2 linked regions of the Endozoicomonas gorgoniicola genome follow. The protein of the gene in region 1 interacts with the protein of each later gene in a pairwise test. Links are inferred from orthologs where the notes say so. Each region holds a gene or a part of one and is shown on either strand. Other genes may lie near its edges. The genes, in order: aceE and nth.

Evidence for each region.
Region 2: the proteins of aceE (region 1) and nth interact in binary tests that used the Escherichia coli proteins (3 or more experiments, as listed by UniProt). The link is inferred for Endozoicomonas gorgoniicola from one-to-one orthologs.

The regions. Positions count from the first base shown.
Region 1 is NZ_JAPFCC010000001.1:4,640,476-4,644,043, reverse strand. Bases 245-3,485 are described here. They hold aceE (pyruvate dehydrogenase (acetyl-transferring), homodimeric type), read right to left. Parts: upstream 3,103-3,485; coding sequence 445-3,102; downstream 245-444. Other genes in these bases: NX722_RS20810 (hypothetical protein), read right to left, coding at 3,307-3,485; aceF (dihydrolipoyllysine-residue acetyltransferase), read right to left, coding at 245-385. Also shown: more of aceF, read right to left, coding at 1-244; more of NX722_RS20810, read right to left, coding at 3,486-3,540. UniProt on the Escherichia coli protein: Component of the pyruvate dehydrogenase (PDH) complex, that catalyzes the overall conversion of pyruvate to acetyl-CoA and CO(2).
Region 2 is NZ_JAPFCC010000001.1:4,153,553-4,156,878, reverse strand. The notes cover bases 44-3,042. They hold nth (endonuclease III), read right to left. Parts: upstream 1,869-3,042; coding sequence 1,218-1,868; downstream 44-1,217. Other genes in these bases: waaA (lipid IV(A) 3-deoxy-D-manno-octulosonic acid transferase), read right to left, coding at 1,868-3,042; NX722_RS18845 (endonuclease/exonuclease/phosphatase family protein), read right to left, coding at 44-983. In the rest of the region: more of NX722_RS18845, read right to left, coding at 1-43; more of waaA, read right to left, coding at 3,043-3,187; NX722_RS18830 (hypothetical protein), read right to left, coding at 3,269-3,326. UniProt on the Escherichia coli protein: DNA repair enzyme that has both DNA N-glycosylase activity and AP-lyase activity. The DNA N-glycosylase activity releases various damaged pyrimidines from DNA by cleaving the N-glycosidic bond, leaving an AP (apurinic/apyrimidinic) site.

The sequences.
Region 1 (3,568 bases):
CTTCAACAGAGCTGGCTTCAACAGAACTGGCTGCAACACTCGCTACAACACTCTCTACATCAGGAGCCGGTTTAATCTTTTCAGGTTCAGGAGATGCCTTCTCAGGCACTGCTTCCGGAACCGGAGCATTGTCAGTTTCAGGCTCTGCTCCTGACGTCGCCAGTTTCAGCAGGTCATCCCCTTCTGAAACCGTATCCCCCACTTTCAGTAATAATTCAACCACCTGGCCATCTTTCGGGGCGGGTACTTCCATGGTGGCTTTATCGGACTCCAGAACAATCAGAGAGTCCTCTGCGGCTACTGAATCACCCGTTGCAACGCAGACTTCAATGACTTCTGCGCTGCCACTGCCGATGTCAGGAACCTTGATAATTTCATCACTCATTTGTTATACCTTCCAGCATGAAGCCCCGGCTCTTCGACGAGAGACAGGGCATCACTTTATCAGCAGTACACAGGGTTAGCTTTTTCGCCGTCGATGTTATATTTCTTCAGGGCGCTGGTCACTACTGAAGGTTCAATTTCACCCTCTTTTACCAGCCCGGTCAACGCGGCCACCACAACGAAATAGCGGTCAACCTCGAAGAACTCGCGCAGTTTTGCGCGCGTATCTGAACGACCAAAGCCATCGGTCCCCAGAGTGATGTAAGTACCCGGAACAAAATCGCGAATCTGGTCAGAGTACACCTTCATGTAATCACTGGCGGCAATGACAGGTCCTTTTCTGTTCGCCAGTTGTTTCTCAACCCAGCTCACCTGCAGTTCTGCTTCCGGGTTCAGCATGTTATGACGGGCAGCGTTCAGGCCATCACGACGCAGTTCGTTGAAGCTGGTTGCGCTCCAGATATCGGATTCAATGTCAAAGTCATCACGCAGCAACTGCGCTGCCGCACGCACTTCTTCCAGAATTGTGCCGCAACCGATCAGCTGAACACGCAGACCTTCGGTATTTTTGCCTTCTTCAAAGCAGTAGAGACCTTTAACAATACCTTCCAGCACATCGTCGCCTTCAGGCAGGGCAGGCATCTTGTAGCTGTCGTTCATCGTGGTGATGTAGTACCAGACACTCTCATTTTCACCATACATACGACGCAAGCCGTCCTGGATGATCACAGCCAGCTCGTAGCCGTAAGTCGGATCGTAGCTGATGCAATTCGGCACAGTGGAAGCCAGTACATGGCTATGGCCGTCCTGATGCTGCAGCCCTTCACCATTCAGGGAGGTTCGACCGGAAGTCGCACCGATCAGGAAACCTCTGGCCTGAATATCCCCCGCTGCCCATGCCAGGTCGCCTGTACGCTGGAATCCGAACATGGAGTAGAATGCATAGAACGGAATCATGGGGACATTGTTGCTGCTGTAGGAAGTGGCAGCCGCGATCCACGCCGCATGCGCACCGGCTTCGTTAATGCCTTCCTCAAGAATCTGTCCGGTTTTGGATTCCTTGTAAAACATAACCTGGTCAGAATCCACCGGATCGTACTTCTGGCCTTTCGCAGAGTAGATACCCAGCTGGCGGAACATGCCTTCCATACCAAAGGTTCGGGCTTCGTCCGGAATAATGGGAACGATATGCTTGCCAATGTTCTTGTCTTTTGCCAAAGCGCCCAGAACCCTGACATACGCCATGGTCGTGGAAATTTCACGTTCACCACTGCCTTTGAGTACCGCATCCAGCGACGACAGTTCGGGAACGGTCAGCTGCACATCTGACTGAACCCGGCGGGAAGGAATAAAGCCACCCAGTTTCTCACGATGCTTGCGCATGTAGATCATTTCCGGACTGTCTTCCGCCGGTTTGAAGTAAGGCAGCCCGGGCAGGTCTTCATCCCTGATGGGCAGATCAAAGCGATCACGGAACTGTTTCAGGTCATCAATCGGCAGTTTCTTAACATTGTGACTGATGTTGGAAGCTTCGCCTGTGGTACCCGTACCATAACCCTTAACGGTCTTCGCCAGAATCACGGTTGGCTGTCCGGTATGGTTCACAGCGGCGTGGTAAGCCGCGTAAACTTTGTAAGGATCGTGACCACCACGGTTCAGTCGCCAGATGTCGTCATCAGACAGATGCTCAACCAGCTTCAGGGTTTCCGGATAGCGACCAAAGAAGTTTTCACGGGTCCAGGCACCACCTTTTGCCTTGCAGTTCTGGTAATCACCGTCAACGGCTTCATCCATCAACTGTTGCAGCATGCCGTCTTTGTCTTTGGCAAAGAGTTGATCCCAGTGACGACCCCAGGTGACTTTCAGGACATTCCAGCCAGCACCACGGAATACCCCCTCCAGCTCCTGAATAATCTTGCCATTGCCCCTGACTGGCCCATCCAGACGTTGCAGGTTGCAGTTTACAACGAAGATAAGGTTGTCGAGGTTTTCACGCCCTGCCAGTGAGATAGCACCCAGGGATTCCGGCTCGTCCATCTCACCGTCACCCAGAAATGCCCAGACCTTGCGGTCCTGATCCGGCGCCAGGCCCCGGTTAATCAGGTACTTCATAAAATGTGCCTGATAGATTGCCTGCAACGGCCCAAGCCCCATGGATACAGTCGGAAACTGCCAGAAGTCAGGCATCAGCCAGGGGTGCGGATAAGACGACAGACCTTTGCCATCGACCTCCTGACGGAAACTGTTGAGCTGCTCTTCTGATAGCCGCCCTTCCAGAAAAGCACGGGAATAAATACCGGGAGCTGTGTGTCCCTGGTAATAAACCAGATCGCCCTCACGGTCGTTTTCATGACCATGAAAGAAATAGTTGTAACCAATGTCGTACAGCGTCGCACTGGACGCAAACGACGAAATGTGTCCCCCCAGAGAACTGTCTTTCTGGTTGGCACGCATGACCATTGCCAGCGCGTTCCAGCGCACCAGAGAGCGGATCCGGCGCTCCATAAACAGGTCGCCAGGCATCCGGGCTTCTTTTTCCGGTGGAATGGTGTTGCGATAAGGTGTTGTTATTGCATAGGGCAACTGCGTACCCTTGGCTCTTGCATGTTGGGACAGGCGGGTCATCAGGTAATGCGCCCTGTCCTCCCCCTCTTTCTCCAGAACGGAATCCAGAGAGTCCAGCCACTCCCGGGTCTCGATAGGATCGATGTCGTGCATACTAAATTCCGAAAATGTCGGCTCCGAAAATAAAGAGCGTTTGGCGAAAAAGGGTTATGACTAGTGATCATTCCTGATTCTGTCTGAACTGTTTATTCTGAGCTACTGTTTATCCTTAGCTACTGTTGACCCTGAGGTTTCAGGAACCTGCCCACCCAACCAGCAACTGTTTTGAGTAAGCAGAATAGTTCAGATTTTCCCCGGTCATTCATGCCACAGCTGTTCACTGTGGTTAACCTTCATCGCCGTTGTTAACATCCATGCCGCAGAATCCTTCCAAAAAGCATTTGCTGTGAGCAAAATGCCTTCCATCGAATTTATCTCAAAAATGATCAACTCTTGAGGAATTATGGGGCTCGATGAGAATCTGTAGCGGCAAACTTCTAAAACAATGATATCGATCAAATGTAATATAATCGCAAGATAAGCAATTTCCACCACCAGTACCAGTATTAACATGTAGAGA
Region 2 (3,326 bases), 490 kb from region 1 along the record:
AGGTCCTGGTAATCCTGGTAATTAACAAAGGTGGTGTTTGTGATTGGGTATCGGCTTAAAGCCAGCAAGCCACTGCCTAAAGGCCTTAGATGGTAGCTTTCTGGTATTGGATCGTAGCTGTGAGGATATATATCATGAAGCTTTTTTTTCAGTGTATCGCGGCTATAGCTATCCCAGGCCTCCTGAAACACCAGAACATCGGCCTTTCTCAAAGCGTCTGCCTGAGACAGGTAACGGACTCTTGAATCCACTTTATTCAAGTCCAGGACCAGGCCAATATAGTCTGGAAAAGCTTTAATGTTGTAGGTGATCACAGTCAGTTCATTATCACTTTCCGATGACAGGAGCGTGGGCTTTTTATCAATGGCGTAAAACAGGTGGTCGATTGTCTGTATCGAAGCCATATCTTTCTGAGCGTTAACGTAAAAAGTGTAGGTGTTTCCATCAGAATGACGAATCGCTACAGAACCAACTTCATCGGGTAAAACCTCATTACCTGAACTCTTGTTACCTGAACTCTTGTTACCTGAACTCTTGTTACCTGAACTCTTGTTACCTGAACTCTTGTTACCTGAACTCTTGTTATCTGAACTCTTGTTAAGCAGTACGTGCTGGATTCCATCAACATAAACGCTGACTTCGGTGATATGGCTACCCCAGAAATCACCATGGAATGTCGTGGAGAAATAATTATTGTCCGCTGTATTTTCGCTACCTGGTATTGAAAAGAAGCTTTTCAGGGTGTAGTCCTCACCTTCGTCAATTCCAGAGTCATAGTTTATTGAATGGCTCTCAACCCGCTTGAAGGCATCGAGCTTGCCAGTGTTGAGAGCTCTACAGTACGGGCTGTCTAATCGATGGTCACAGGTGTTGCGCAGGGTTATCTCGCCATAAGTATTATTCATGAAGTATAAATAATATTCAGCGTAAGCTGAGGTGTGATAGATAAGTATTGCCAGGATGAAGGCGATGTGAGCTTTCATAGCGGGGTTTACCTGTCGAAGAGAAACACGGCCTGAGCCATAAAATGGTCAGGCAGCTCTGTACTTACGTAAAGATATAGCTTTGCATTATAGGATCGAATGATGCATATGACCTGCCCATATCCGAATAAACGACACTAGTTTTGTTTCTTGACCTGTTTGCGAACACTTTCGTGACTTTTGTAAAGGCAAAAAAAAGACTCATCTAGAGTCTTTGAGTAATATTGAGGTTTTTTACTTCTTTTTCTTTACATTTTTTTTTGATGGAGAGAATTCGCAGAGGTCTTCAATAATACAGCTGCCACATTGGGGCTTTCGGGCTTTGCAGACATAACGACCGTGAAGGATCAGCCAGTGGTGGGCGTCCACCAGAAACTCTTTTGGCACCAGCCTCAGCAGTCGCTTTTCAACCTCCAGCACATTTTTTCCGGGAGCAATGCCGGTGCGGTTGGAGACCCGGAAAATATGGGTATCGACCGCCATGGTCGGTTGTCCGAATGCGGTGTTGAGGACGACGTTGGCGGTTTTTCTGCCAACGCCGGGCAGTGCTTCCAGGGCTTCGCGGTTATCGGGAACTTCACCATTGTGCAGTGTCAGCAGCATCTCACAGGTCTTGATAATGTTTTCAGCTTTGGCGTTATACAGGCCAATGGTTTTTACATAGCTTTTCAATCCCTCCAGCCCAAGATCCAGAATCGCCTGCGGCGTATTCGCCACCGGGTAGAGCCTGTCGGTGGCTTTGTTGACGCCAACATCGGTGGCCTGTGCCGACAGGATGACGGCAATCAGCAACTCAAACGGTGAGCTGTAGTTTAACTCAGTGGTCGGGTTTGGGTTCTGATCCCTTAAACGGGTAAAAATTTCGGTACGCTTTTGTTTATTCATTAATCGATGTGATCCGAAACGTCACTGACAGGTAGTTGATGATTAATCAGACTTAACGTTTTTTCCAGTGCGCCACGGTTAGAGGCGACAAAGCGGGCAGCGTTCTGGCTCATCTCCTTATAGTGCGGTTTGTCGGTAATGAGCCGGGCAATGGCTTCAGCCAACTGTTTTGGAGAGTCGACCAGCTGCATACCGCCAGCCCTGATCAGGGAGTCACTGATGTCCTGAAAATTAAACACATGTCTGCCCGACAGAACCGGGAGCCCCAGCACTGCCGGTTCCAGCATATTGTGACCGCCATGCTCAATCAATGAACCACCAATAAACGCGATGTCGGACGCAGCAAGGAATGTCATCACTTCACCCATCGTATCGCCCAGTACCACCTGAGTGGATGGTCTCAAAGGCTGCTTCTCGCTGTGTCGAACAACGTTGTACTGATTGCTTTTAATCAGCTCGTAAACGGAAGTAAAGCGTTCAGGGTGCCTGGGTACCAGTACCAGAAGCAAGTTGTCGTGTTGTTTTCGCAGACTGCTGAAAGCCTCAAGAATCTGTTGATCCTCACCTTCATGGGTACTGGCTGCCGTGATAACGATGGGATCGTAGCCTAACCCTTCTTCCCAGCGGTTTTTTAAGTGTCTTCCATGCTCCGTTAATTCCGGACTGACAGAAAGATCAAACTTGACACTGCCGGTAATGGTCAGTTTTTGTGGTGGCAGGCCCAAACGAATAAAACGATCTCCATCGTCTTTATTCTGACAAGCGACCGTGGTTATCTGTTTGAGCATATTCCTGACCAGTCCTTTCAGGCGGGCGTAGCCTCTGGCTGATCGTTCTGACAGTCGCGCATTGACGATGATGAGCGGAATATTGCGTTTGTGGCAGGCTGCAATGGTGTTAGGCCATAGCTCGGTATCAATAATCAGTGCCAGCTCCGGCTTTACCCTGTTCAGAAACCGATTCTGTACATCGGGCAGGTCGTAGGGGCAGTAGACATGCTCAACCCGGTGACCCAGCAGATCGCCGTAAAGAGCTTTCACACGGTCTGAGCCCGTAGGTGTCATGGTGGTGATCAGAATCCGATGCTGTGAATAACGTTCCAGCAGTTCCCTGACCAGTGGCGCGCTGGCAATGGTCTCACCAACCGATACCGAATGTACCCAGATAGTCGGTTTATCTTCTGGCAAACCGGGAAAAAAACCAAACCGTTCTCTCCATCGCTGACGGTACGCCGGGGCTTTTCGGGCACGAAGAAAGAGCCTCAGCATGACCAGAGGCGTCGCCAGATAGAGAAGTGCAGAGTAGATAAAGCGATTCATGCCTGTGTTGGTGTGACTTATCCATAGGGTTAAAAGCCTTTTATCATAACAGGTTTTGGTGCTTTTCAGACTGACTGTTGTTTACTGCCACTGAGTATCAACAATAATTACGGGATCATATAGATTCTCCTGACCGTTT